DNA from 2 places in the Pseudomonas sp. KH_024_B2 genome. Region 2 is predicted to be linked to the other one. Evidence: riboswitches for the same ligand, from Rfam matches in the RefSeq annotation. Region 2 holds a riboswitch; the other holds the start of a gene.
What was found. Region 2 has a riboswitch for cobalamin ahead of cobW (cobalamin biosynthesis protein CobW). Riboswitches for the same ligand answer to the same signal wherever they lie in the genome.

Region 1: another riboswitch for cobalamin. It lies ahead of cobO (cob(I)yrinic acid a,c-diamide adenosyltransferase); the one in region 2 lies ahead of cobW (cobalamin biosynthesis protein CobW).

The regions. Positions count from the first base shown of each region.
Region 1 is NZ_CM174502.1:4,403,143-4,420,612, forward strand. It holds gene cobT (nicotinate-nucleotide--dimethylbenzimidazole phosphoribosyltransferase) at 1-146, opposite strand, end outside; gene cobU (bifunctional adenosylcobinamide kinase/adenosylcobinamide-phosphate guanylyltransferase) at 143-664, opposite strand; gene AC3I0A_RS20585 (cobyric acid synthase) at 815-2,266, opposite strand; gene cobD (threonine-phosphate decarboxylase CobD) at 2,263-3,255, opposite strand; gene cbiB (adenosylcobinamide-phosphate synthase CbiB) at 3,248-4,156, opposite strand; gene bluB (5,6-dimethylbenzimidazole synthase) at 4,153-4,803, opposite strand; gene AC3I0A_RS20605 (cobyrinic acid a,c-diamide synthase CobB) at 4,800-6,245, opposite strand; gene cobO (cob(I)yrinic acid a,c-diamide adenosyltransferase) at 6,242-6,853, opposite strand; cobalamin riboswitch at 6,931-7,166, opposite strand; gene AC3I0A_RS20615 (hypothetical protein) at 7,322-7,906, shown strand; gene AC3I0A_RS20620 (class I SAM-dependent methyltransferase) at 8,065-8,727, opposite strand; gene AC3I0A_RS20625 (C40 family peptidase) at 8,751-9,284, opposite strand; gene AC3I0A_RS20630 (C40 family peptidase) at 9,540-10,163, opposite strand; gene hda (DnaA regulatory inactivator Hda) at 10,378-11,082, opposite strand; gene AC3I0A_RS20640 (AI-2E family transporter) at 11,314-12,384, opposite strand; gene AC3I0A_RS20645 (DUF2066 domain-containing protein) at 12,420-13,472, opposite strand; gene purM (phosphoribosylformylglycinamidine cyclo-ligase) at 13,856-14,914, shown strand; gene purN (phosphoribosylglycinamide formyltransferase) at 14,926-15,576, shown strand; gene AC3I0A_RS20660 (DUF3108 domain-containing protein) at 15,585-16,298, shown strand; partial or broken gene AC3I0A_RS20665 (IS5/IS1182 family transposase) at 16,408-16,491, shown strand; gene cysC (adenylyl-sulfate kinase) at 16,594-17,211, opposite strand; gene AC3I0A_RS20675 (MFS transporter) at 17,223-17,470, opposite strand, start outside.
Region 2 is NZ_CM174502.1:3,666,141-3,677,160, reverse strand. It holds gene cobM (precorrin-4 C(11)-methyltransferase) at 68-814, opposite strand; gene AC3I0A_RS17050 (cobalamin biosynthesis protein) at 896-1,309, opposite strand; gene AC3I0A_RS17045 (CbtA family protein) at 1,315-2,007, opposite strand; gene AC3I0A_RS17040 (CbtB domain-containing protein) at 2,019-2,213, opposite strand; cobalamin riboswitch at 2,313-2,540, opposite strand; cobalamin riboswitch at 2,730-2,946, shown strand; gene cobW (cobalamin biosynthesis protein CobW) at 3,040-4,116, shown strand; gene cobN (cobaltochelatase subunit CobN) at 4,120-7,893, shown strand; gene AC3I0A_RS17025 (magnesium chelatase ATPase subunit I) at 8,151-9,158, shown strand; gene AC3I0A_RS17020 (vWA domain-containing protein) at 9,212-9,823, shown strand; gene AC3I0A_RS17015 (phospholipase D-like domain-containing protein) at 10,050-11,020, shown strand, end outside.

The DNA of each region.
Region 1 (17,470 bases), 740 kb from region 2:
TGCAACCCGGCCAATTGCACCGCAACGCTTTCCAGTTGCCCAAGAGAACCGGCCGGTTTGGTCAGTTGCTGCTGACGGGCCGCCGCCTGCTCGTAAGCCTGCGTGTCGATCGCTTGGCACGGGTTCAGCCACCAGGAGTTACTCATAACGCAGTTCCTTTCAAAGTCAGGGGCAGGCCAGCGACGGTCAATACGACACGCTGACAGCGTTCAGCCAGGGCTTGATGCAACCAACCGGCTTCATCGACATAGCGGCGAGTCAATTCGCCCAGCGGCACGACACCCAGCCCGGTCTCGTTGCTGACAAAAATGATTTCACCCGGCAACAACGCCAGGCATTCCAGCAGCGCTTCACGCTCAGCGGCCAGACGCTCGGGGTTGTCCAGCATCAGCAGATTGGTCAGCCACAACGTCAGGCAATCCACCAGCAGGCAACCCTCGGCGCTCGCGGTTTCGCGTAGCACGCGGGCCAGTTCCAAGGGCTCTTCGATCAGCGCCCATTCGGCGGGACGACGGGCACGGTGATGGGCGACCCGCTCGTTCATTTCGCCGTCCAGCGGCTGGCTGGTGGCGATGTACGTCACGGCCAGGCCGCTGTCGGAGGCGAGTTTTTCCGCCAGACGACTTTTACCGGAACGGGCGCCGCCGAGGATCAGTTGCAGCATGTCTTAAATCCTTAATTTAGCGGTGAGGCCACTGGCCCCATCGCGAGCAAGCTCGCTCCCACATTTAATCCGTGCAGGGCACAGAATTGCGGCACAACGAAAATCCAATGTGGGAGCGAGCTTGCTCGCGATGAGGCCATAACAGTCGGCCTAAATCCCACAGAGCTCCCGCAAAAGCCCGGTATCCAAATGCTGTTCCACCAAATCAGCCAAGCGCTCGATATCGCGTTCGCGCAAGGCGTGGTAATCCACCTCCTGCACATCCTGCAAACCCGCCCAACGCAACAGCGCACTGCAGGCCGCCGGCGACTCGAACAGGCCATGCAGATAAGTGCCGAAAATCTGCCCGTCCTCGCTTTGCGCGCCATCACTGCGACCGTCGTCCAGCTGCACCGCAGCCAGCTCCAGCGCGGCACCGGTGGTGACCCCGGCATGAATTTCATAACCGCTGACGGGCGCGTCTTCCAGGGCTAAATGGCCACGGACGTTGCGCAGTTGTTTCTCTTCTTCAAGGACCGTGGCAAATGCCAACAAGCCCAGACCTTTACTGGAACCCGCCGCGCCTTCAAGGCCTAGCGGGTCGTGCAACTGCTCGCCGAGCATCTGCAAACCACCGCAGATCCCCAGCAACTTGCCGCCGTACCGCAGATGCCGGGCGATGGCCGTGTCCCAGCCGTTGGCGCGCAGGTACGCGAGGTCGCTGCGCACGCTCTTCGAGCCGGGGAGAATGATCAGGTCAGCGCTCGGAATCGGCTGGCCGGGGCCGACGAATTGCAGGTCGACTTGCGGGTGCAAACGCAGTGGATCGAAATCGGTGTGGTTGCTGATACGCGGCAAGACCGGCACCACGACTTTCAGCACCTGCTCAACCTTGTCGGTCTGACGCTGATCGAGGCCGTCTTCGGCTTCCAGATGCAGGTCCATGACATACGGCAACACACCCACCACCGGTTTTCCGGTGCGCTCTTCAAGCCAGTCGAGGCCCGGTTGCAGCAAGGCAATGTCGCCACGAAAACGGTTGATGATGAAACCTTTGACCCGCGCCTGTTCGCTGGCCGACAACAACTCCAGAGTCCCCACCAGATGGGCGAACACCCCGCCGCGATTGATATCGGCGATCAGCAGCACCGGGCAATCCACCGCTTCGGCAAAGCCCATGTTGGCGATATCGCCGGCACGCAGATTAATCTCGGCCGGCGAGCCTGCGCCTTCGACCATCACCACCGGGTAAGCGGCACTCAAGCGTTGATGGGAGGCCAACACCGCCTGCATGGCGATGGCTTTGTAATCGTGATAGGCCACGGCATTCATGCTGGTGACCGCACGACCATGGATGATCACCTGCGCGCCGGTATCGCTGTTGGGCTTGAGCAGCACCGGATTCATGTCGGTGTGGGGTTCAAGATTCGCGGCCTGAGCCTGTACCGCCTGGGCCCGACCGATTTCGCCGCCGTCCGCCGTTACCGCGCTGTTGAGCGCCATGTTCTGTGGTTTGAACGGCACGACGCTGATGCCCTGGCGGGTCAGCCAGCGGCACAACGCCGTTACCAGGGTACTTTTACCGGCGTCCGAGGTGGTGCCTTGCACCATCAGCGTGGTCATGATGCTTCCTTGCTGTAGGCCTCGAAGGCTTGTTCGAGGCGCAGCCAGTCGGCTTCATCGCCCGGCAAGCCGAAACGCAGGCTGCTGTTGTGGGTGAAAATGCGCAGCAGAATGCCGCGTCGGGCCATGAACTCGTGCAACTGTTCCGCGTGGGAGGTGATCAGCCATTGGAACAAGGCGCAACCGCCTTGCGGTTTGAACCCATGGCGCTCCAGCAGTTGCGCCAGGCGTTGACTGGCCTCTTCACTGCGCAGGCGTTGCCGGGCATGCCCGACCGTATCGCGCAGGCAAACCTGCCCCACCACCCGGGTCGGCCCGCTGACCGCCCACGGCCCGAGCTGTTCGGCGAGCAATTTGAGCAGCTTGCGCTCGGCCAGCACGAAACCCAGTCGTACACCGGCCAGGCCGAAAAACTTGCCGAATGATCGCAGGACGATCAGCCCGACTTGAGTGGCATGCGCAGCCAGGCTCAGGTGCGGTGTGTTGTCCATGAAGGCTTCATCGACCACCAGCCAGCCACCGCGCTGCGCCAGTCGCGCATGCCAGTCGAGCAGGCGATCCGGGGTCAGGCTCAGACCGGTCGGGTTGTTCGGGTTGACCACCACCAGCACGTCGAGGTTGTCGAGAAAGAAGTCGACTTCCTGTTCCAGCACTTCTCGCACGATGTAGCCGCCGCGGCGCCAGGCCTCGGCATGTTCGGCGTAACAGGGCGAGAGCACGCCAACCTTGCCGGCGCGGCGCAAACGCGGCAGCAACTGGATCGCTGCTTGCGAGCCCGGCACCGGCAGCACTTGAGCGGCACCGTAGTAATCGCAGGCCGCCTGTTCGAGGCCATCATCGGTTTCCGGCAAGCGTGCCCAGGCCCGTGACGGAATTTCCGGTACCGGCCACGGCCAGGGCGCGAGGCCGCTGGACAGGTCCAGCCAATCGGTTTCGGCAATGCCATAGTGCAGCGCCGCCTTGCGCAACCGTCCACCGTGCTCAAGCATAGAATTCAGCCCCCACGCAGAGAATCAGCAGCCATAACCACACACCGCGCCGCACCAGTTGCCAGCCTCGGTCGATGGAGTCAGCGTCGGCAGGCAGCCCCTCGCCCAGTTGCGGACGCTGATGCAGTTCGCCGTGGTAGATTGCGGCCCCGCCCAACTCTACGCCCAGAGCACCCGCGCCCGCCGCCATCACCGGACCGGCATTCGGGCTGTCCCAGGTGGATCCCTGAGTCCGCCAGCATTTCAGTGCCAGACGCGTCTTGCCCAATAACGCGTAGGTCAAGGCAACCAGACGAGCAGGAATATAGTTAAGAGCATCGTCGATTTTCGCCGCCGCCCAACCGAAGCGTTCGAAGCGTTCATTGCGATAGCCCCACATCGCATCCAGCGTATTGCTCAGGCGATACAACACCACGCCCGGCGCACCGGCGACGGCAAACCAGAACAACGCGGCGAACACCGCATCGCTGCCGTTTTCCAGCACCGACTCGGTGGCGGCCCGGGCGACTTCCGTTGAATCGAGCTCACTGGTCTGACGGCTGACCAGATAGCCCACTCGCCGCCGGGCTTCGTCCAGGTCATCGCTGCGCAGGGCTTGAGCGACCGGCTCGACATGCTCGCCGAGGCTGCGTAAGCCAAGGGCGCAATACAGCGCGAGGATCTCGACCAGCCAACCGACATAGGGCAGCCAGGAAAGGGCCGTCGCCAACAGGGTCAGCGGCAACACCGCCAGCACCCAGGCGGTGACACCATGACTGCGCCAGCCGCGACCAGCGGAGTTGAAACGTTGCTCGATGCGATCGGCAAAACGGCCGAACGCCACCAGCGGATGCCAGCGTTTGGGTTCGCCCAGCAGCGCATCCAGCGCGACTGCAGCGGCACTCAACAACGCCACACTCATTGACTCACTCCCCAATAATTTTCATACAGCAATTCACTCAGCGGACGCGGCTGCGCCCAGCCTTCGAGCATCAACATGGGCGCCGGATAAAACGCTTTCACCGGTCCCAGACACAACACCGCCAAAGGTTTTGCCCCGGTCGGCAGACCGAGCAGATCGGCCAGCGCCTGGGGCTCGAACAACGACACCCAGCCCATGCCCAGGCCTTCGGCGCGAGATGCCAGCCAGAGATTCTGAATGGCACAGGACAACGACGCCATGTCCATTTCCGGCAAGGTCCGACGACCAAAGATATGCCGCTCGCGATCATCCATCAGCGCAGCGACCAGCACCTCGGCGCAGTCGTTGATGCCTTCGACCTTCAGCTTCATGAATTCGTCGGAACGTTCGCCCAGCGCCTCGGCGGTGCGCACGCGTTCTTCTTCCACCAGCTGCTGAATCTTGCCGCGCAACGGGCGGTCAGTGATGCGGATAAACCGCCACGGCTGCATCAGGCCAACGCTGGGGGCTTGATGGGCGGCTTCGAGCAGGCGGCTGAGCAGTTCAGGCTCGACGGTGCCGCCAGCGAAGTGGCGCATGTCGCGGCGTTCGCCGATGGCTCGGTAGACCGCCGCGCGTTCGTCCGCAGAAAATGCGTTGTCAGTCATGGCCTCTTCGCGAGCAAGCTCGCTCCCACAGTGAATTGCGTCGCGCTGTCCGTTGAGTACGACTCTTCTGCAAGCAAGTCGGCTTTCCCAGGGAGTACGCGGTCGAATGTGGGAGCGAGCTTGCTCGCGATAGCGGTTTGCGCGCCAGGCGCAAACAGCGCGGCCACCGCAGAGGGATTGGAAGGAAAGTAGAAGTGCACATAAGAGGCAGTCATTCGACCTTCACGGTAGACCGCTTCAGCGCCACGTCCACCGTTGGGGCTCAGACCACGGGCAATCGGCGCAAGCTCGGTGCTGGTCAGCGAGTGGTGATAGGTGTGACCGCGCAACGAGCCTTCCGGCAGATCAACTGCCTGCAAGGCCAAGGCCGCCAGGCGCTTTTGCATCACCGCGTCCCCCGCCAGCAAGCCCAGCAGTTCGGCGCGTTGTCCCTCGACATCGGTCAGGGAGTCGAGCAGATACAACATGCCGCCACACTCCGCCAGCAACGGCTTGCCCGCCCCGTGGTGCGCGCGGATCGCCGCCAGCATCGTGGCGTTTTCCGCCAGCGCCAGATGATGCAATTCCGGGTATCCGCCCGGCAGGTACAAACTGTCAGCTTCAGGCAGTTCACGGTCATGGATCGGCGAGAAGAACAGCAACTCGGCGCCCATCGCCCGCAGCAGATCCAGACTCGCGCCGTAGGTAAACGCGAACGCTTCATCGCGGGCCACGGCAATCCGCACACCGGTCAATAATGGCTCGGCGACGACGACCTCAGGCGCAGCGAACTCGACCGGCGGCGGCAACGCCACTTCGCAACTGCCGGCCAAAGCTTCGGCCGCCGCGTCGAGGCGCAGGTCCAGATCATTCAGTTCGCTGGCCTGCACCAGGCCCAGGTGCCGGCTCGGCAGTTCGATCCCGGTTTCCCGGGACAATGCGCCATACCAGCGCAAGCCCTCGGTCAGGCTGCCTTCGAGCAATTGCGCATGGCGCAAGGTGCCGACGCGGTTGGCCAGCACGCCGGCAAACGGCAAGTCCGGCTGATAACGCGCCAGGCCCAAGGCCAGGGCGCCGAAGGTCTGGGCCATGGCCGTGCCGTCGATCACTGCGAGCACCGGAACGCCGAAGTGCCGCGCCAGGTCAGCACTGGACGGCGTCCCGTCGAACAGGCCCATGACCCCTTCGATCAGGATCAGGTCAGCCTCGCCCGCCGCTTCCCACAACAGTCGGCGGCTTTCCTGTTCGCCGACCATCCACATGTCCAGTTGATACACCGGCGCACCGCTGGCGCGCTCGAGAATCATCGGGTCGAGAAAGTCCGGACCGCACTTGAACACACGAACCTTGCGTCCCTGATTGCGATGCAAGCGGGCCAGCGCGGCGGTCACGGTGGTCTTGCCCTGACCGGAAGCCGGCGCGGCGATCAATACCGCCGGGCAATGACGTGCATCACTACTCACAGCTCGATGCCTTTTTGCGCTTTGATCCCGGCCTGGAACGCATGCTTGAGCACACCCATTTCGGTGACCGTGTCGGCCAGATCGATCATCTCGGGCTTGGCGCCGCGACCGGTGACCAGCACATGCTGCATCGGCGGGCGAGCCTGCAAGTCGCTGAGCACCTGGTCCAGGTCCAGATAGCCGTGCTTGAGGGCGATGTTCAATTCGTCGAGCACCACCAGGCCGATGGCCGGGTCACGCAGCAGCTCACGGGACACTTGCCAGGCCGCTTCGGCCGCGGCGATGTCACGCTGACGGTCCTGGGTTTCCCAGGTGAAGCCTTCGCCCATCACGTGAAAGCGCACTTGCTCGGGGAAGCGTCGAAAGAACAGCTCCTCGCCAGTGCTGTTGCGGCCCTTGATGAACTGCACCACGCCGCATTGCATGCCATGGCCCATGGCCCGGGCAAGCATGCCGAACGCGGAGCTGCTTTTACCTTTGCCGTTGCCGGTCAGGACCAGCAGCAGCCCGCACTCGTTCGGTGAGTTGGCAATACGCTCGTCGATTACCGCTTTTTTGCGCAGCATGCGCGCCAGATGGCGTTCGTCACGATCGGGGGATTCAGTCATGGCAGCTCTCCACTAGGGTGGATAATGGGGGGCAGGAATAGAAATAGATGGCATAAGCCTGGCATCGCCCACCGTGATGCCGTTGGATGGATCAGGCCGGTCTCCGGGCTCATGAGTGGGTTTACTCCCGGACTGCACGCCTTCCCATGTCGACGTACGACACAGTGGCACAAAGCACAGTCTTGACTCATTTACCGTTGCGGGGGCAGCGCCGGGATCGCTGCCCGTTCTGTTAAAGAACGCACACTCACCGGCTTCCCTGTTTCACTCTGTCGACCCTCGGCCACAGAGCACCTGAAACAAGTCGCGAAGGTTAGAGGGTTGGGGGTGGAGCGTCAATTAAACCCGGGACGCCTGCCCGCGATTATGTGCCGTCGATCAATAAACTGACGCCAATCTTGTGCCACACTGAAAGCAGTGATATCAAATAGCCACAACCCCATCATCACAATAACAAGGGTGAGCAACATGCAAGGCATGATCATCAGCAATCCCAAGCTGGAATTCCTGCGCCCGGTGCTGGAGCGCTGGTTTGACTGTATCGATCGCTACAACCAGGTGCGCGGCGATAACGAATCGCCTTATTGGTTCGATGAACGAGCCAATCTTGGCCTGATCTCGGCTGCCGCCTGGATGGCGGAAATGGTTACCCTGGAACAGACCCCGAGCAAAAAACAGCAGGAAGACGGCGACCGCAACGGGCGTGCCGATCTCTTCATCGCCACCCAGGAAGAACGGGTCTATCTCCAGGCCACCCAGCGCTGGCCGCGGGTCAACAACCTGAATCTCACTCAAGCGCTGGCCGACATCGCTGGTGATGCGAAGAAAATCAGCTACGCCAGCGATCTGAAGCTTGGCTGCCTGTTCGTCGCCCCACAAAAGGCCCAGCAAAGCGCCACTCCCGAAGAACTGCAGGACATGCTCGACGACCTGCAAAAGGAACATACCTGCGCTGTGGCCTGGTATTTTCCTTACGCCTACCGCAAATTGCGCAATGAAGCCGGCAACTATCATCCGGGCATCGCCGTGCTGCTCAAAGAAGCGCGCGGCTGAGAGATTGATCCCTCCGGCACGGCGGCCAAGTGAAGCAATCGAGGCCGAACACATAACCTGTGGGAGCGTGGCTTGCCCGCGAAAAACGATGACGCGTAATGCCTAAAAAACCTCGGTGTTCGCTTCGCGGGCAAGCCCGCTCCCACAAAGGCTATTGCCTACCGCTTGCGGCACAACGTCAGCCCATCGCCTAACGGCAACAGCGACAAGTCGACACGCGAGTCATCCTTCAAGGCGCGGTTCAGCGCCTGGATGGCCCGGGTGTCTTCACTCTCGGGATTGACCTCGAGCACCCGCCCGCTCCACAGCGTGTTATCGAAAATCGCCAGGCCGCCGCTTCGCAGCAAACGCAAAGCGCTCTCCAGATAGGCCGGATAATTGGCTTTGTCGGCATCGATGAAGATCAAGTCGAAACAGCCGCCCTGCCCTTGCTGCTCGATCTGCGCCAGGGTTTCCAGCGCAGGTGCCAGGCGCAAATCAATCCGCTGCGCCACACCCGCCTCCTGCCAGTAACGGCGGGCGGTGGCATTGTAATCACCGGGGATATCGCAACAGATCAAGGTACCCTCTTCCGGCAAAGCCGAGGCCATGCATAAGGCGCTATAGCCGGTGAAAGTGCCGACTTCCAGCAAGCGCCTGGCGCCGGTCAGCTTGACCAATAACGCAAGGAACTGGCCCTGCTCGGGCGCCACCTGCCAGCGGGCCATGGGTAGCGCTTGGGTTTCGTCACGCAAACGACGCAACAACGGCGTTTCGCGCAGGGAAACCTCCAGCAGGTAACTGTAGAGGGCATCATCGAGGTTAAGCGTGCGAGCGGTCATGACAACCTCTGCGAAGGTGCGACCTAAGGGTTGCGCGCCAGATGCTCTGGCTGCAATACCCGCTTGGCGCTGAGATAGGCTTTCTGCCAATAGGCTTTGGACAGACTGTCCAGCTTCACCGTTCCGCCGGTGGCCGGCGCGTGAACAAATCGACCTTCGCCGACATAGATCCCGGCGTGGCTGACCTGTGAGCCGCCATTGGTGGCAAAAAATACCAGGTCACCGGTCTGCAATGCGTTCTGGTCGACATCCTGCGCCTGCATGCCAATCATCTCGCGGGTCGAACGCGGCAGCGTGATGCCAGCGGTATCGCGATAGACATAGCCGATCAGGCCACTGCAATCAAAACCCGAATCCGGCGTATTACCGCCCCAACGATAAGGCGTCCCCACCAGGCCCAAGGCACGGAAAAGCACGTCTTCGGCCGCAGGCGAGAATGTTTGGGCGGAAGTGAAAACAGGAGACCGAACCACCGGTGCAGGTGGCGGAGTACGGCTGGCGCAAGCACTGAGCAGTGCAGCGAACACGAGAAGCGCGAGGCGGGCCGACGTCGACATATGCAGAACAATCCTGATCTGGATGCGGCTTTCTCTGCCGTGAGGCTGAAAACAAAACCGCGCAAGCAAGGCTTACGCGGTTGAGTGATCAACAATATCTCAGGATTCTAGCGGCTATGCGTCAAACTTCAAGTAAGACTTTAAGTTGACCTTACAAATCGCAAGATTACTTGCGAACCATGACCGTGGTCGGTGCCATTGCCAGAACACGCTTGGCTTCGACGCCTTGTTCCAGCAACTGCCCCCCAGACAAGATTACTTGCGAGCCATGACCGTGGTCGGGGCCATTGCCAGAGCACGCTTGGCTTCGATGAAGGTCTTGCTCCAGTAACTGTCGCCCAGGCTATCGACCCGGACGCCGCCGCTGCGGCGGCTGCTGGAGTGAATGAACTGGTTATCACCCAGGTAGATCCCGGCGTGGCTGACGCGACCACGACGACCATTGGTGCTGAAGAACAGCAAGTCACCTGGTTCAAGGTTGTTGCGAGCGACCAGCGGTGCGTCCACGTTGATCATTTCGCGAGTGGAGCGCGGCAAATTCATGCCGGCCTCTTCACGAAACAGATAACCGATGAAACCACTGCAATCGAAGCCTGCCTCGGAGGTGCCGCCGAAACGGTAGCGGGTACCGACCAGGGACATGCCACGTTCGAGGATGCTGTCGGCCAGAACAGGCAGCTGATAAGGCTTGCTACCAGAGAAGTCGGCCAGTTCTTTTTCGCTTGCCTGCTCTTCCTGGTAAATAACGGAAGATTGGGCAGTAACAGAGTTTTTAACCTGTTGTTCTTGCTGTTGCTGCGTCACTGGAGAGTGCGCAGCGCAACCGAACAACAGGGTGACGAGTGCGAGAGGCACGAGGGGTGCAAAGCGATTTAGCATGGGCACGACCGTGGCTGATAGTTTTGAAGAGCCGAGACTATGCCTTCTATCATCCTCATTTGCAAATTCAATCGATGCAAATGTGACTTATCGGTTTCTCGTTTACATCTAAGGCCTTAAGCCCGATATAAACGCTTCGCGCTCCCTGAAAACATCCTCGGAGCGGGTTTTCTGGTGTCTGAAAAGTACCGAAAAAGCATTGCTGGCCTTGGTTTTACCAGCCCAGGGTTTCTTTCAGGAAAGGAATGGTCAGCTTGCGCTGGGCCTGCAACGAAGCCTGATCGAGGCGTTCGAGCAACTCGAACAACGCACTCATGCTGCGGGTGCCGCGAGTGAGGATAAAGTGCCCGACTTCGTCGGTCAGGTGCAGACCACGGCGCGAAGCACGCAATTGCAAAGCACGCAGCTTGTCCTCATCGGACAGCGCACGCATCTGGAAAATCAACGCCAGGGTCAGGCGTGATTTCAAGTCCGCCAGCTTAACCGGCAGCTCCCGTGGCGAGGTTGAAGCGGCGATCAGCAGACGCCGACCACTGTCACGCAAACGATTGAACAGATGGAACAGCGCTTCTTCCCAGTCTGCCCGCCCCGCTACCGCCTGCAGATCATCCAGGCAGACCAGCTCATATTGCTCAAGGTTGTCGAGAATTTCGATACCGCGATCCAGCAGCTCCGCCAGCGGCAGGTACACCGCTGGTTCGCCCATTTGCTCAAACCGCAAGCAAGCGGCTTGCAGCAAGTGCGTACGCCCCACGCCGTCCTTGCCCCAGAGGTAAATCAGGCTTTCGGTCCAGCCGGCGTCGGCTTCGCAAAGCCGCTCGACATAGCCGAGTGCAGCGGCATTGGCGCCTGGGTAGTAATTGATAAAGGTGGCGTCATCACGCAGACGCACACCTAGGGGCAGCTGAATCGGTTTCATGCTGACTGAACAGTTCTAACGAACCGTTAGTGGCCTCTGTGTAAAGTTTGCAAAGTTTATACCCGTGACGCCGGGCGCACAATGCAACAGACCATAAGCAAAATCAAAGGTTTGCGTTAACTTGCAGGAATCAGCGGGGTTTGTTTGCCAGCGTTTGTGACAGTCGCAAGAGCGCCAGGGCAAACCCGGCACTGAGCCGGGGGGCCCTCGACGACTAATCAGAAGACCTTATTAATCAGGATCTTCCACGCCGCTGTACATGCCCGAGTCCTTATACAAATCGTGCACATGGCGCACCAGCACCATGATCACCGCCGCCACCGGCAATGCCAGCAGGATCCCGGTAAAACCAAAAAGCTCGCCGCCCGCCAGAATCGCGAAGATCACCGCCACCGGATGCAGACCGATCCGGTCCCCCACCAGCAACGGGGTCAAGACCATGCCTTCCAGCGCCTGACCGACCATGAATACCGCAACGATGCCAATCATGGGGTACAGATCGCCACCAAACTGGAACAGGCCGGCCACAAGGGCCGCGCCGATCCCGATGACGAAGCCCATATACGGCACGATGGCCGCCAGGCCGGCAATCAGACCGATCAACAGTCCCAGCTCCAGTCCGACCGCCATCAAGCCCGCCGCATAGATCACGCCCAATGCCAGCATCACCAGCAACTGACCACGAACAAAGGCCCCGAGCACTTCGTGGCACTCGCCGGTCAATGACATCACACGCTCTTCACGATCGCGCGGCAGCAGACTGCGGACCTTCGCCATCATCAGGTCCCAGTCCCGCAGCAGGTAGAAACTGACCACCGGAATCAACACCAGATTGGCCAGCCAGCCAATCAACGCGAGACTGGACGCCGTTGCATGACTCAGCACCATGCCAACGATGTCAGTGGTCTGGCCCATGTGTTCACTGATGGCAGCCTTGACCTTGTCGAACTTCCAGAAGCCATCTGCAAGACCCAGCTTCGACTGCGCCCAAGGCATCGCCGTGTGCTGCAGCCAATCGAGCATTTGCGGTGCCAGTTCATACAAACGGAATAATTGCTTGGCCAACATCGGTACCAGAACCAGCAACAGCGTCATGACGATCACGCTAAACAGCGCGAACACCGCTATCACGCCCCAGGTTCGCGAGAGACCGAGCTTTTCCAGGCGATCCACCAGCGGGTCGAACAGATAGGCCAGCAGCAGCGCCACCAGGAACGGGGTGAGGATCGGATGCAGCAGGTACACAAACGCGAACAGCAGGATCACCCCGCCCAACCACACCCAACGACGCGTATCAGCCATGAACCGCTCCAGCTTCTATATAAGGAAAGAACAACTTACCAACGGAAACGCAATTGCACGGCGGGTGCCGGAGCAACAACTGGCGCCGCACCTCCGACCACCGGTTGAGCAGGCGCTACCGGCGCCACTGCCTCACCCACGGGAACCTCTTGCAGCCTTGCCAACCCCAATTGCGCTCGCAATTGCTCGGCGCTGCCATTGACCCGATAAATGACCCGGTCGCCCTCGACGCGCTGCAGTTGCCCGCCAAACGGCTCGAGCAAACGGCCCAGTTCCGCGTAACGCTCCAGGGTCATGCCCTGCACCTCCAGAAGTTGCGCGGTGGAAGAACCGGGTTTGGCGACGAAACGTGGCGCCAACTTCTGACTGACGGCCAGCAAGACCGCATCGGCGAGAGCCGCGGTATCGGCGCCCTGTACGCTGCCCTGTTCGCGCTGATCACCCAGCCACAGACGCCAGTTGGCCTGCCACTGCCCGCCTTCTTCACGGGCGTGCACGGCCAGCAATGCGTCAGCGGCGTAACGCTGCGAAGCCGCACGCAACGGCGCGGGGTCAGTGCCTTCAAGCGTCGGCGCGGTGGCGACAATCTGTTCATCCAGATCGCCCAATGGCAGACGTAATGGCAAACCGCGGTGCTGGGCCGCACGACGCAGCGGCACTGCGCTGGCCTGACCGTCGCCCACCAGGCTTGCGCCTTCAGCCGAATCGTTCAGCCACCAGCCAAGAATCGACGGGCGATTGCTCCCCCATAACGCCAACCCTGCCTGGCGCAATGCACGGTCGGTGCTGGCCGGATCGAAATCGACTTTCAGGCTTTCGGGCGGGCCGGCGTCATAGCCGTATTGACTGATGATCTGCTGCGGATCCTTGCGAATAGCCGCCAGCCCCGGGTTCTGCGGGGCCTTGGCATCACCGGTCAAGCGCAGCACCAGAGTGTCCAGGGCTCGCTGTGTGGCCTGTTCACGCTCTTGCGCAGACTGACCATCGACCGGCTCGCGCACTTGATAGAGGCCACTGAGGGTTTCGGCATGACTCGCCAGGCTGACAAATGACAAACAGCCCACAAAAAGAAATTTACACAGGCGCATGGAAGATTCCCGACGGCAAAAGCGGCTGGAACAGACCGCATGAACACAATTGAGCAAGGCTGTGACCACACGCCCAGGCAAAACATTCACACGACCCTGGTTAGTTTTCGTACTGTCATAACGATAGTCAGTTAAAGGCTATACCTTATACAGCCATGGGCGAGGCGACCAATACACGCAATAATGGTTTTTTTAACGCGATATGTCCCTGCCCGTCGGCCTGAGGATGGCCGCTGCCCCTCAAGCCTGATAAAATCGCGCGCCTTCGCAGACCGGCAACAGCTGGGCACCCTGAAATACCCGCGCAACAATCGCGCATTGGTTTTTCAGCGGTCTCACTGGACTCGGTCGATACCCCTGAATCCCCCCTAAAGGCCTGGATCATGAGCAAGCAACCCTCCCTGAGCTACAAGGACGCCGGTGTAGACATCGACGCCGGTGAAGCATTGGTCGAACGCATCAAGAGCGTCGCCAAGCGCACTGCGCGCCCGGAAGTCATGGGCGGCCTGGGCGGTTTTGGCGCCCTCTGCGAAATCCCGGCCGGCTACAAACAACCGGTTCTGGTCTCCGGCACCGACGGCGTCGGCACCAAGCTGCGCCTGGCACTGAATCTGAATAAACACGACAGCATCGGCATCGACCTGGTCGCCATGTGCGTCAACGATCTGGTGGTGTGCGGCGCAGAGCCGCTGTTCTTCCTCGATTACTACGCCACTGGCAAGCTGAATGTCGAAACCGCTACCCAGGTAGTGACCGGTATCGGCGCTGGCTGCGAATTGTCCGGTTGCTCGCTGGTCGGCGGCGAAACCGCTGAAATGCCTGGCATGTACGAAGGCGAAGATTACGACCTGGCCGGTTTCTGTGTCGGCGTCGTGGAAAAATCCGAAATCATCGACGGCTCGAAAGTCGCCGCTGGCGATGCCCTGCTCGCCCTGCCATCTTCCGGTCCGCACTCCAACGGCTACTCGCTGATCCGCAAGATCATCGAAGTGTCCGGTGCCGACATCGAGAACATCCAGCTCGACGGCAAACCGCTGACCGACCTGCTGATGGCCCCGACCCGTATCTACGTGAAGCCGCTGCTCAAGCTGATCAAAGACACTGGCGCCGTCAAAGCCATGGCCCACATCACCGGTGGCGGCCTGCTCGACAACATCCCGCGCGTTCTGCCTAAAGGCGCTCAGGCGGTGGTTGACGTCGCCAGCTGGCAGCGCCCGGCGGTCTTCGACTGGTTGCAGGAAAAAGGCAACGTTGAAGAAGTGGAAATGCACCGCGTACTGAACTGCGGCGTAGGCATGGTGATCTGTGTGGCTCAGGAGCATGTTGAAACTGCCCTGAACGTTCTGCGTGAAGCAGGCGAGCAACCTTGGGTCATCGGCCAGATCGCGACTGCCGCCGAAGGCGCAGCGCAGGTCGAGCTGAAAAACCTCAAGGTTCACTGATGCAAGAGCCGATGCCAGCAACCTGTGATGTCGTGGTGCTGCTGTCCGGCTCCGGCAGTAACTTGCAGGCCCTGATCGACAACAGTCAGGCCGGGGACAACCCGGCCCGCATCCGCGCGGTGATCTCCAACCGCGCCGATGCCTACGGTCTGCAACGCGCCTTCGATGCGGGTATCGAAACCCGCACTCTGGATCACAAGGCTTTCGAAGGCCGCGAGGCCTTCGATGCCGCCTTGATCGAACTGATCGACGCCTTCGAACCCAAGCTTGTCGTCCTGGCCGGATTTATGCGCATCCTCAGCGCTGATTTCGTCCGTCATTACCAGGGCCGCCTGCTGAATATCCACCCTTCGCTGCTACCCAAATACAAAGGGTTACACACTCATCAGCGAGCGCTGGAGGCCGGCGACACTGAGCACGGCTGCAGCGTGCACTTCGTCACCGAGGAACTCGATGGCGGACCACTGGTCGTACAGGCAGTGATCCCGGTAGAGTTAGACGACTCGCCACAAAGTCTGGCGCAACGAGTCCACGTCCAGGAACACCGGATTTATCCGATGGCCGTGCGCTGGTTTGCCGAAGGTCGGTTAACACTGGGTGAACATGGTGCATTATTGGATGGTCAGTTACTTGCGGCCAGCGGCCACTTGATTCGAATCTAGGAGATTTTATGCGTCGCGCCCTGCTCTTCGCTTGTGCTCTGCTCGCCCTGCCGGTTGTGCAGGCAGCAGACCTTCAACCTTTCTCCGCCAGCTATACCGCCGACTGGAAGCAACTTCCAATGAGCGGCACCGCTGAACGCAGCCTTGAAAAAACCGCCAATGGCACATGGAAGCTGAGTTTCAAGGCGTCCATGATGATTGCCAGTATCACCGAAGAAAGTACCCTGAAGCTCGACAAGGACACCCTGTTGCCGCAGTCCTACCACTTCGAACGTGGCGGCCTGGGCAAAGCCAAAAAAGCCGATCTGGATTTCGACTGGTCGACCAAGATGGTCACCGGCACCGATCGCGGCGACCCCGTCAAATTGCCATTGAATCGCGGCATGGTCGACAAATCCACCTACCAGCTTGCCCTGCAGCACGACGTAGCCGCTGGCAAGAAAAGCATGAGCTACCAGGTGGTCGATGGCGGCGAAGTCGATACCTATGACTTCCGTGTACTCGGTTCGGAGAAAGTCGACACCAAGGCTGGCCAGATCGATGCGATCAAGGTCGAGCGCGTGCGCGACCCGACGCAAAGCAAACGCATCACGGTCATGTGGTTCGCCAAAGACTGGGATTACCTGCTGGTACGCCTGCAACAGGTCGAGACCGACGGCAAGGAGTACAACATCATGCTCCTGGACGGCAACGTCAACGGCAAGACTGTCAAAGGCAGCTGATCCGGACCGAATCAAAAAAGCCTCGCGATTGCGGGGCTTTTTTTCGCCTGCATTTTTTAAGATCGCAGCATGATCGCTCCCACGTTCCCGCGAGGGAATGCATCCGGGGGTGGCGTCCCGGTACGATAAGTTGAAAAGAGACTACGAAAGCATGGTGGCCATGGCCTGTGAGGTCCTATGGCTACCGATGTGAAACGTCAACAGCCCCTAGCGCATGGGAACACGTCGTCCAAAATCGAGATCGGCAGCCCGGTAAAATGCCGTCGACTTGGCTTGATATCACGCCTTTTCGGTGTTAGCCGCTAGCATCGCACGACAACTCAATCCATTGAAGTATCTCCTGAACTGACTGTTGAACCGATAACTGATCGGTTTTTAGATGAATTTCTGGATACACCGGAATGTCATAGGCCGAGTCAATCGCAGTGAAATTCTTAATAAGCCCTAATCTTGCTTTTTTATAAAGCCCCTTAGGATCTCTGCTTTCTGCAGCCTCTAAGGGGGCGTCAACAAATACCTCAATAAAATTCTCGTTGCCAATGATAGAACGAGCATGATGCCGGCACACGACAGAAGGAGATATTAACGCAACGATCACAACCAACCCGCAGTCGATCATCAGCCTAGCAACTTCTGCGACACGGCGAATATTTTCATCTCTGTCTGCAGCAGAAAAACCGAGGTCTTTGCACAATCCTCCCCTCACAGAATCTCCATCTAAAATATTTGTAAATCGTCCGAGCCCCCTTAGTTTCACCTCAAGAGCATCTGCAATAGTAGACTTTCCCGACGCCGAAATACCCGTTAGCCAAACTACAAAAGGCTTCTGTTTCATCTGGGGATGATTAGCACGCAAATAGTTAAACGGAAACGCGTGAATATTTTCGCTAGCAATACTTGGAAAATAGCTCATACATCACACCCTCACTTATTAGAAGCAATGTTCTTCGATAACATAAACACCATCGCAAACTGTAAAAAAAGCAGAAGTGAGACAACAATATACACCGACGAGAAGGAACCAGTGACATCCCTGGACAGCCCGCCCAAAAAGTTCCCACACACTCCACCTAGCCCAATGAGGACATTGGCTATCCCGAAAGCCTGGGTCAAGCGAGTCACATCTACAATCTGTCCAATATAGGTGGGAACCAGTCCAAAAATCGGATAGA
Region 2 (11,020 bases):
GCGAGCAAGCTCGCTCCCACAGTTGACCGCATTCCAATGTGGGAGCGAGCTTGCTCGCGATAAGGCCCTATGGTCTGTACAAATGCGCATGCCCGGCGCGATACAGCGACGACTCACTGAAACTGTCACTGGCCAGCACCCGACCCACCAGAATCAGCGCCGTACGGCGAAATCCCTTGGCCTGAACCTTTTCCGCGATATCCGCCAGCGTACCAATGGCCCAGTCCTGATCCGGCCAGGTGGCGCGATGAATCACTGCAATCGGGCAGTCCACACCATAGTGCGGGACCAGTTCGGCAATGATCTTTTCCAGATGATTGACCCCCAGATGAATCGCCATGGTCGCTCCATGCTGCGCCAGGCTGCCGAGTTCTTCCCCGGCCGGCATCGCGGTTTTGTCGGCGTAGCGGGTCAGAATCACGCTCTGGGACACATCCGGTAGCGTCAGCTCCGCGCCCAGCAGCGCCGCGCAGGCGGCCGTCGCGGTCACGCCGGGAACAATTTCAAAGGGAATATCCAGCTCGCGCAAATAGCGAATCTGCTCGCCAATCGCACCGTACAGGCCCGGATCGCCGGAATGCACCCGGGCCACGTCCTGGCCTTTGCCGTGGGCGGTCTTGATCAGGTCGATGATCTGCTCCAGGTGCAGCTCGGCGCTGTTGACCAGCTGTTCTGCCTGGTGGCCTTCCAGTACGGCAGCGGGCACCAGGGAGCCGGCATAGATGATGACCGGGCAACTGCGGATCAGCCGCTGGCCTTTGATGGTGATCAGTTCCGGGTCGCCGGGACCTGCGCCGATAAAGTAGACGGTCATGGCGGTTTCCTGTGCAAAGTCGTGGCGGCAGCTCTTCAGATGAAGATTGCTCATGATCAAGGGCGGGGATTATCGAGGATTTTACTGAGCAGACGCCAATGCAAAGGTGGCCTGGGCGTATTTTTGTCGCGTGATCAACAGTTTGGCCGGGTTTTGCGCCAGCTGTTCGGCGAGTGCCAAAGCCGCGCTTTCGGCCACGCCGTAGCAGCCGGTGCGTTCAAAGGCGATCTCTGAGCGGTGACTGAGTTGGGGTTCGTAGGCAGCGAGTTGCGCACTAGTGAAGATCGTCAGCGGCAGCGCCAATTGCTCGGCCAGCTGAAGCAGGCCAGGTTCATCGCGTTTCAGGTCGATGCTGGCCAGGGCCCGGATCGCTCGAAGCTCGATGTTATAGGCCTGCAACGCCTGATCGAGCAGCGCCCGCAGCGTGCTGGCGGGGCAGCCACGCTGGCAGCCCAGGCCGACCACCAGGGTCGGCGCTGTGCTGATCGGCGTCATGCGCGTTACTGACCTGCGCTTTTGCGGCGGAACAACCAGGCGCTGATCAGGCCCAGGGCCAGCCAGAACGCCGCGTTGGTCAGCTGCGAAGCGATTTTGAATTGGGCTTCGAGCGCTTCCGGGGCGAGCATCGAATGCACTTCGGGCTGTGGTGCACCAATGATGTGCGGCACGGCCAGAGTCGCCACGCCGAGAATCTTCAGCGCCCAATGCTTGCCGAACACGATCAGCGCGATACCGACGGCGGTGGATGCCGCGGTACCGATCCACCAGATCTGCCGCTGCGCCAGGTCAGCTGCGGCAGTACCCGGCAGCTCGGGCGGCAAGCCCATGGTCGGCGCCAGGCAGAAGGTCGCGTAACCGGCCAGACCCCAGAGCAAACCCTGAGAGGTACGGTTCGGTGCGCGCAGGGTATAGAGGCCGGCGAGCATCAGGGCGAAACCGACCGCCACCACCAGATTGCCACCGGTGGTCGACAACACGCGCTGCCAGCCGTCTTCCGGCCCCCAGGCTTCGGCGTCATGGCTGTGAGCGGCAACAGCGCCTTCAGCATGTTCGTGAACTTCGGCAGCCGGAGCATTTTCGTAGGTTTCCGCCTGGAGAATCAGCGGCGCGACCCAGAAGCTTTGCAGCAGGGTCAGCAACAAGGCGGCGAGCAGCCCGGTGAAACCTGCGGTTTGCGCGATTCGCTTGATCATGTCAGCAGGTCTCAATGGCACGGAAAGGCGGAGCTGTGACGGGTGTCGTGGGCGGCGTTGTGCACCGCTTCGATGTGCGAGAAACCGGCGAAGTACACAAGGCACGCGCCCAGAATCGATGCGCCGATAGCGGCAACCAGGCGTTGGCTCAGGGTGGATGTAGTGCTGCTGGCGTCTGTGTGGCGGGTGCTGGTGATGATCGACATGGCGCTTCCCTCTGATGTGTCAGCGGGTGAATGGAGCGCATGGAAACCCCGCAAGACAGGCATGCAGAGGTCTGAACAGCGCCCGCCCACCGCGGGTTTGTTATGTGTGTGTAGCGGGCCGGTCTCCGGGCTCGCGAGGGGCAGGGCTTGCACCCGAACCTGCAGGAGTCGCCTTCCCATGCCGTACTGCTGGCACAGTGGATCTGACTCTTCACTCGCTTACCGTTGCGGGGGCAGCACCGGACTGATCAAGGCTTTGAGTAAAGCACATGACGCACCGGTTTCCCGTTTCACCCTGTGAAGGGCACCCGTAACAAGGTGTGAAGGAGAACATGAGCAGGGGATGGGCGTCAATTGGCAAGGGTTCTCACCTGTTAGACCGAGGCGTCCCCTTCGCGGGCAAGCCCGCTCCCACAGGGATACTCGGTCAACATGTGGGAGCGGGCTTGCCCGCGAAGGGGCCAGTACAGTCACCACAGATCTCAGCTTGAACATTGACCCGCCCCCCAGCACTGCGTAGCCTTGCGCTTTCGAGGTTCTTCGGTGCTCGATCCGAAGCTAAGAAGGGAACGCGGTCAATGCCGCGGCTGCCCCCGCAACTGTGAACGGTGATGTTCGCTGCCACGCCACTGCAAACCCCGTCCAAAGGGTTCGCGGGAAGGCGCAGTGAATGCCAGGTCAACAAGACCGGCACACCGTCAGCCAGGAGACCTGCCTCGTCCAGATTCTCACTACAACCGGGCGGGGTGATCCGGTGGCGAACTCTTGCGCCCCTATGCGCGCGGTTGTCGTCCCGTATGCCCGCCACCTTGCCAAAGGGCATCCGATGAAAACACTGGCCAAACTTCCCGTCACCATCGTTACCGGCTTCCTCGGCTCGGGCAAAACCACCTTGCTGCGGCACATGCTCGATAACGCTCAGGGTCGGCGCATCGCGGTCATCGTCAATGAATTCGGCGAGCTGGGCATCGACGGCGAGATCCTCAAGCAATGTTCCATCGGCTGCACGGAAGAAGAAGCCAGCGGCCGCGTCTATGAACTGGCCAACGGTTGCCTGTGCTGCACCGTCCAGGAAGAGTTCTTCCCGGTGATGCGTGAACTGGTTGCCCGTCGCGCCGACCTGGACCACATCCTCATCGAAACCTCTGGCCTGGCCCTGCCGAAACCGCTGGTGCAAGCCTTCCAGTGGCCGGAAATTCGCAGTGCCTGCACCGTCGACGCGGTGATCACCGTGGTCGACAGCCCGGCTGTAGCCGCCGGCACCTTCGCCGCGTTCCCGGATCAAGTCGACGCCCAGCGCAAGCTCGATCCGAATCTGGACCACGAATCGCCGCTGCATGAGTTGTTCGCCGACCAATTGGCCAGCGCCGACCTGGTGATCCTCAACAAGGCTGACCTGATCAGCCCTGAAGATCTGGCCAAAGTGCGCCTGGAAGTCGCCGAAGAACTGCCGCCGGCGGTAAAAATCATCGAAGCCAGCAGCGGTCGTCTGTCGCTGGACGTTTTGATCGGTCTGGGCGCCGGCTCCGAAGAGCACATCGACAGCCGTCACAGCCATCACGACCATCACCACGGCGACGCCGACAGTGAAGGGCATGATGATCATGACCATGACGCTTTCGACTCCATCTCCATCGAACTGCCTCAGGCCGACGAAAGCCTGCTGCTGGACGCCCTGACCCAACTGGTGGTTCAGCACGGCATTCTGCGGGTCAAAGGCTTCGCGGCGGTCCCGAACAAGCCGATGCGCTTGCTGGTCCAGGGCGTGGGCACGCGTTTCGACAGACACTTCGACCGTGCCTGGCGCGCCGATGAGCCGCGGGCAACGCGCCTGGTGCTGATCGGCCAGGAGCTGGACGCGGTGCTGATCGAAGCGCAGTTGCGCGCTGCACTCAGCGTCTAAGCCATGCATCTGCTCAGGACCCAGCCCGGCGGTTTCGTGTCGGATGACAACATTGCCGACCTTGGACAAACGCCCGCCGAGCTGGTGATCCTGTGCAGCGGCGACTCCAGCCTGGCGCTGCTCGCCGAAGCTGCGCAGCAGCTGCCGGACGACTATCCAAGCCTGCGTCTGGCCAACCCGATGCAGGTGCAGAATCACGCTTCGGTCGACCTGTATGTCGATGAGGTGTTGCGTCACGCCAAAGTCATCCTGATCTCGCTGCACGGCGGGATCGGTTATTGGCGTTACGGCATCGAGCGCCTGGTGGAGCTGGCCGAGCAGGGCGTGCAGCTGATTCTGGTGCCGGGTGATGATCGTCCCGACCCTGAACTGAGCGACCTGAGTACGGTGGCCGCCGAAGACCGCGATCGGCTTTGGCACTTTCTGCGTCAGGGTGGCATGGGCAATGCGCTGGATCTGTATCGCTGCCTGGCCAGTCGCTGGCTGGGCCGCGATTATCCATGGGCCGAACCACAAGTCCTGCCGCGCACGGCGATTTACCATCCCCACAGAAGCAACGCCGCACTCAGAGATTGGCAGGCCGACTGGCACGCCGATCAGCCAGTGGCGGCGGTGTTGTTTTACCGCTCGCACTTGCAGGCGGCGAACACCGCTTTCATCGATGTTTTCTGCCAGCGCTTGCAGGCGGCGGGGCTTAACCCGTTGCCGATTGCGCTGGCCAGTTTGAAAGAGCCCGGTTGCCTGGCGGTGGTCGAGGACTTGCTGGATGAAGTCTCAGCTTCGGTGATTTTGAACACCACCGGTTTTGCCCAGTCCAGCCCTGAAGCGCCGCATCTGCGGCCGTTCCGGCGCAATATTCCGGTGATCCAGGCGATCTGCGCCCAAGACAACGAGCCCGGCTGGCGCGCCAGCGAGCAGGGCCTCGGGCCGCGCGATCTGGCCATGCACATCGCCTTACCGGAACTGGACGGGCGCATCATCAGTCGCCCCATCAGCTTCAAGGACCTGGCCTGGCGCAGTGAGCGCAGCCAGTCGGATGTGGTCTGCTACCGACCGCAACCGGAACGTATGGACTTCGTCGCCGAACTGGCGCGGCGCTGGATCGAGCTGGCGCGAGTGCCGAACAGCGAAAAGCGTATCGCGCTGATTCTGGCCAACTACCCGACCCGCGACGGCCGAATCGGTAATGGTGTGGGTCTCGATACCCCGGCCGCTGCGTTGAATATCCTGCGGGCGCTGCACGCCGAGGGTTATCCGCTGCCGGCTGATTTGCCGGAAAGTGGCACGGCACTGATTCAAGCGCTGCTCGGCGGAGTCAGCAACGACCTGGAGACCATCGACCAGCGACCGTGCCAGCAAAGCCTGGCGCTGGACGACTATTTCTCGATGTTCAACGCCTTGCCTGAAGCCAATCGCAACGCGGTGCTGGAACGCTGGGGCTCGCCTGACAGTGACCCGATGTTTCGCGGCGGGCGGATGATGATCGCTGGTCTGCGCTTCGGCCTGACCTTTGTCGGTATTCAACCGGCGCGGGGTTATCAGGTCGACCCGAGCGCGGTCTATCACGACCCGGACCTGGTGCCGCCCCACGGTTATCTGGCGTTCTATTTCTGGTTGCGGCAAACCTATGGCGCCCACGGGGTGATTCACGTCGGCAAGCACGGCAACCTCGAATGGCTACCGGGCAAGGGTGTCGGTCTTTCGGAAAACTGCTGGCCGGACGCGCTGCTGGGGCCGTTGCCGAATATCTATCCGTTTATCGTCAACGACCCGGGTGAGGGCGCCCAGGCCAAGCGGCGCACCCAGGCGGTAATCATCGATCACCTGATGCCGCCGTTGAGCCGCGCCGAAACCTACGGCCCGCTGCGCAATCTCGAACTGCTGGCCGACGAGTATTATGAGGCGCAGATGCTTGATCCGCGCCGCGCCCGTGAGTTGCAGCGCGATATTCTGAAACTGGTGCGCGAAACCCACATCGACCGCGAACTGCAGCTGGACGAACAGCTCGACAGCGACGCCGACGCCGCAATCTGGCTGCCGCGCCTCGACACCTATCTGTGCGACCTGAAAGAGTCGCAGATCCGCGACGGCTTGCATGTGTTCGGTGAGTCGCCCGTTGGCCGGCTGCGCATCGATACCCTGCTGGCGTTGTTGCGCATTCCCCGTGGCGATGGACGCGGTGCGCAGTCGAGTTTGCTGCGGGCCTTGGCCAAAGCCTTCGAACTGGGCTTCGATCCGCTGGACTGTGCGTTGGCCGAGCCCTGGGTCGGGCCGCGACCGGTTGCGCTGCAAGCACTGAGTGATGAGCTGTGGCGCACCGCTGGAGACAGTCGCGAGCGTCTTGAGCTGTTTGCCGCGCAGTTGATCGAGCGAGCGTTAAGCGCGGATGTCGACACCTTGAACGAACCGGGCTGGACCGAGGTAAAGGCGATCGTCGACAGCCTGCGCGAAGTCGTCGCCCCGCGTCTCGACGCCTGTGGCCCGGCAGAAATGCGCGGGCTGCTGGATGCCCTGAGCGGGTGTTTCGTTCCGGCCGGTCCCAGCGGTGCACCGAGTCGTGGACGGCTGGATGTGCTGCCCACCGGGCGCAATTTTTTCTCGGTGGACGTGCGCAACCTGCCGACCACCACGGCCTGGCGTATCGGTTTTCAGTCGGCGAACCTGATTCTTGAGCGGCATTTGCAGGATCACGGCGACCACTTGCGTCAGCTCGGGCTGTCGGTCTGGGGCACGGCGACCATGCGCACCGGTGGCGACGATATCGCCCAGGCCATGGCGCTGATGGGCGTGCGCCCGGTGTGGGCCACTGGCAGCCAGCGGGTCGATGACTTTGAAATCCTGCCGCTGAGTCTGCTGGACCGGCCGCGGGTGGACGTCACCTTGCGGGTTTCCGGGTTCTTCCGTGATGCCTTCGCCAACCTGATCCGCCTGTTCGATGCGGCGGTGCAAGCCGTGGCCGCGCTGGACGAACCGGATGACATGAACCCGCTGGCGGCCAAGGTCCGCAGTGAGCGTGAGGCGCTGGTGTTGTCCGGGCTGGACGAGGACGCTGCAGCGCGTCAGGCCGGTTGGCGGATATTCGGTGCCAAACCCGGTGCCTACGGCGCGGGCGTGCAGGGTGCTATCGACGGGCGTCTGTGGCAAAGCCGCGAGGATCTGGCCGAGGTTTATCTGAACTGGGGCGGCTACGCCTATGGCGGTTCCGATGAAGGCACGGCGGCGCGCGAACAGTTCGCCCAGCGTTTGAGCCAGGTCCAGGCAGTCCTGCAAAACCAGGACAACCATGAGCATGACCTGCTCGACTCCAATGACTATTACCAGTTCCAGGGCGGCATGCTCGCCGCCGTGGAAAGCCTCAGTGGCGAGCAGGCTGCCAGCTACCATGGCGACCACAGCCAGCCCGACCTGCCGAAGATCCGCACCTTGAAGGAAGAGTTGAACCGGGTGATCCGCTCCCGGGCAGCCAATCCCAAGTGGATCGAAGGGGTTAAACGCCACGGCTATAAAGGTGCTTTCGAACTGGCGGCGACCGTGGATAATCTGTTCGCGTTCGACGCCACCACGCAATTGATCGACGATCATCAGTACGCCTTGCTGGCCGATGCCTATTTGCTCGACCCGTCGACCCGCGAGTTCGTTCGGCAGCACAACCCCCACGCCTTGCGCGACATGACCGAACGCCTGCTCGAAGCCCAGCAGCGCGGGATGTGGAGTGAACCGGGCGAGTACCGCGAGGCGCTGGAGAATTTGTTGCTGGATATCGAGGAAGAGGGATGAGCGCTGGATAATGGCGGGCGCTGACTGTGGCGAGGGAGCTTGCTCCCGCTCGGCTGCGAAGCAGTCGTAAACCGGCAGCTGCGTTCTATCTGAGGAATCGCGGTGACTGATTTTAGGGCCGCTGCGCGACCCAGCGGGAGCAAGCTCCCTCGCCACAGGTTCTGCGCTCGGCGCATATTTTTCTTAACCGACCGTCATTAGGGCTTGCCCGCGAAGACGTAATAACAGACACCGCCGATCACGACCGAGACCCGAACATGAGCGATACCCCACATTTCCCGCTGTCCGCCGTGGTCGGCGCCGACGCCTTGAAGCTGGCGCTGTGCCTGACCGCCATCGACCCGAAGATCGGCGGCGTGCTGATCGAAGGTCCGCGGGGCATGGCCAAATCGACCCTGGCCCGTGGTCTGGCGGATCTGCTGGCCAGCGGGCAGTTCGTCACCTTGCCGCTGGGCGCCACTGAAGAGCGTCTGATAGGCACGCTGGACCTTGACGCCGCACTGGGCGAAGGTCGGGCGCAGTTTTCTCCTGGCGTGTTGGCCAAGGCCGATGGCGGCGTACTCTATGTCGATGAAGTGAATCTGCTGCCCGACCATTTGGTTGACCTGCTGCTCGACGTGGCCGCCAGCGGCACCAACCTGATCGAGCGTGATGGCATTTCCCATCGGCATTCGGCGCGGTTCGTGCTGATCGGCACCATGAACCCGGAAGAGGGCGAATTACGTCCGCAATTGCTCGATCGTTTTGGTCTGAACGTGGCCTTGAGCGGGCAGACGCCACCGACAGAGCGCGGCCAGATCATTCGTCGCCGACTGGATTTCGACAGCGACCCACAAGGGTTTTGCGCCGAGTGGGAAGACCAACAGCATGCCCTGCGCGAACGTTGCCAACAGGCGCGCTTAGCCTTGGCGAGCATTCCCCTCGACGATCAAGCCCTGGAGCAGATCACTGAACGCTGCTTTGCTGCCTGCGTCGACGGGCTGCGTGCCGATCTGGTCTGGCTGCGGGCGGCTCGCGCCCATGCTGCGTGGCGAGGTGCGCAGGCGATTGCCGAGGAAGATATCGACGCAGTAGCGGAATTCGCCTTGCGCCACCGGCGTCGCGAGCAGTCGCCGCCTGCGCCAGGCCAGGCCAACGCGCCGCAGGCTCAATCCGCACAGAATCCCGATCCGAGCGAAGGCCAGGGCCAATGGGGCGAAATGCCCGCGCACGCGCTGCCGGTCGGCGCTCGACGTGAAGTCCCGAGCTGGCCAAAAAAGCCCTAGGCATTCGCCCTCGATCTGATGCGGGGGCGGATGCCAAACCCCGTGCGGGACGGCTGGACAATGGCAGGCAGGGCAAGAGTCATGCAGCGCGTGGCGGTTCGATCAACTGGCCGGGCACCTTGCTCAACGGACGGCCGCGCCAGCGCGAGGACTTGCTTTACCGCCTGCGCAGTCGTTCGCCCCATGAGCTGTGGCTGATCATCGTCGATGCCTCGGCTTCGACTCGTCGTCATCGGGCCCTGAGCGACGCCAAAGGGTTGCTGGCGCAGCTGTTCGATGATGCTTATCGCCAGCGGGCGCGACTGGCATTGCTGACTGCCAGTGGTCACTCGCCGAAATGGCAGGTGCAAGGCCTCAAGGCTGCAAAAGGCTTGAGCCGTTGGCTCGATGCTCTGGGCGCAGGCGGTGGCACGCCGTTGCTGGCTGCGCTGGATGAAGCGGTCGAGTGGTTGGCGTTCAGGCGAAAGCGTTTTCCCGCGGAGCAGCAGCGGGTGTTGCTGTTGACCGATGGCCGCTTGAAAGACTGGCCTGTATTACCGACGCTCAGTTGCCCGGGGTTGCTGGTGGATATCGAGAGAGGTCCGATTCGATTGGGGCGGGCCAAAGAGTTGGCAACCGGGTTGCAGACGGATTATCGGCATATCGATGATTTGCTGCCGGGTTGAAATCTCTGTTGTCTGTTATGCCCTCATCGCGAGCAAGCTCGCTCCCACATTGCGTTTTTGGTGTACATGAAATTTGCGGCAATCCAGATCCAGTGTGGGAGCGACGGTGCGGCGATCCGACCTGCTCGCGATAGCATCACCTCGGTTATAGATAAAACCCGACATCTGGATCCCTGCTTAACCCACAGCACCTATGCTGTTGAGCAATCAATCAAGGGAATGAACCATGCGCGTACTCGCCCGCAACAGTCAGGACGACTTTCGAGTCAAAGCCTATGCCGGTACCAATGGGGTGTTACTGGCCATGGACCTCACCGAGTCTCGCCGCAAAGGCTTGCTGGGGTTTGCCATCGAGAAGCAGCAAGGCAACAAGCCCTGGCTGTTTCTGTTCAACAGCCTGACCTTCCCCGGCAAGGCTCACACCTTCCCTCAGTACCACGCCACACCGAGCGATATCGCGCCGTTGCAGAAGTTTCGCTGGGCCGACTACGCGGTCAATCCCGGCACCACCATCCACTACCGCGTTTATCCGGCCTACGGTAGCGCCGATGCGCCGCAATTGGGCGAACCGCTGGAAGTGACCATCACCTCGGACAACGGTCAACCGCAGGGCCAGCGGGTCATCTTCAATCGTGCGGTGGCCGCCAGTCAGGCGTTCTCGCGTAAATTCGCCGATCTCGACGCACTGCTCAGCGCTAACAAGAACCTACCCATCGAAGCCTGGCCCGACGCACCGCGCCAATGGCTGGAAAACGGTTTGCTGGGAGCGCTTTTGGGTTTTATCGAGCGCGCCGTCGACGCTCAATGGGCGCTGGATATCGCCATCTACGAGTACCAGTTGCAGTCGATCATCGAGGCGGTCAACGCTGCGTTCGCCCGTGGGGTGAAGCTGCGAGTGCTGTATCACGCGCAGCCGGATGACGACGACACCTTGATAAACGAAGCCAGCCTGGAACAGATCCCCGCAGCCAACAAGCGTGGGCGCGTCACCCATAACATTTTTCATAACAAATTCATCGTGCTGAGCAAACTTAACCCGTCGAATGAGTACGAGCCTGAAGCAGTGCTCTGCGGCAGCACCAACTTCACGCCCAACGGTGTTTATCGTCAGGCCAACGTCGTGCATGTGCTGGACGACGCTCGCGTGGCCACCAGCTATCTGCAAGTGTTCGAGCAGATCTGGGCCGCGCCGGCCGA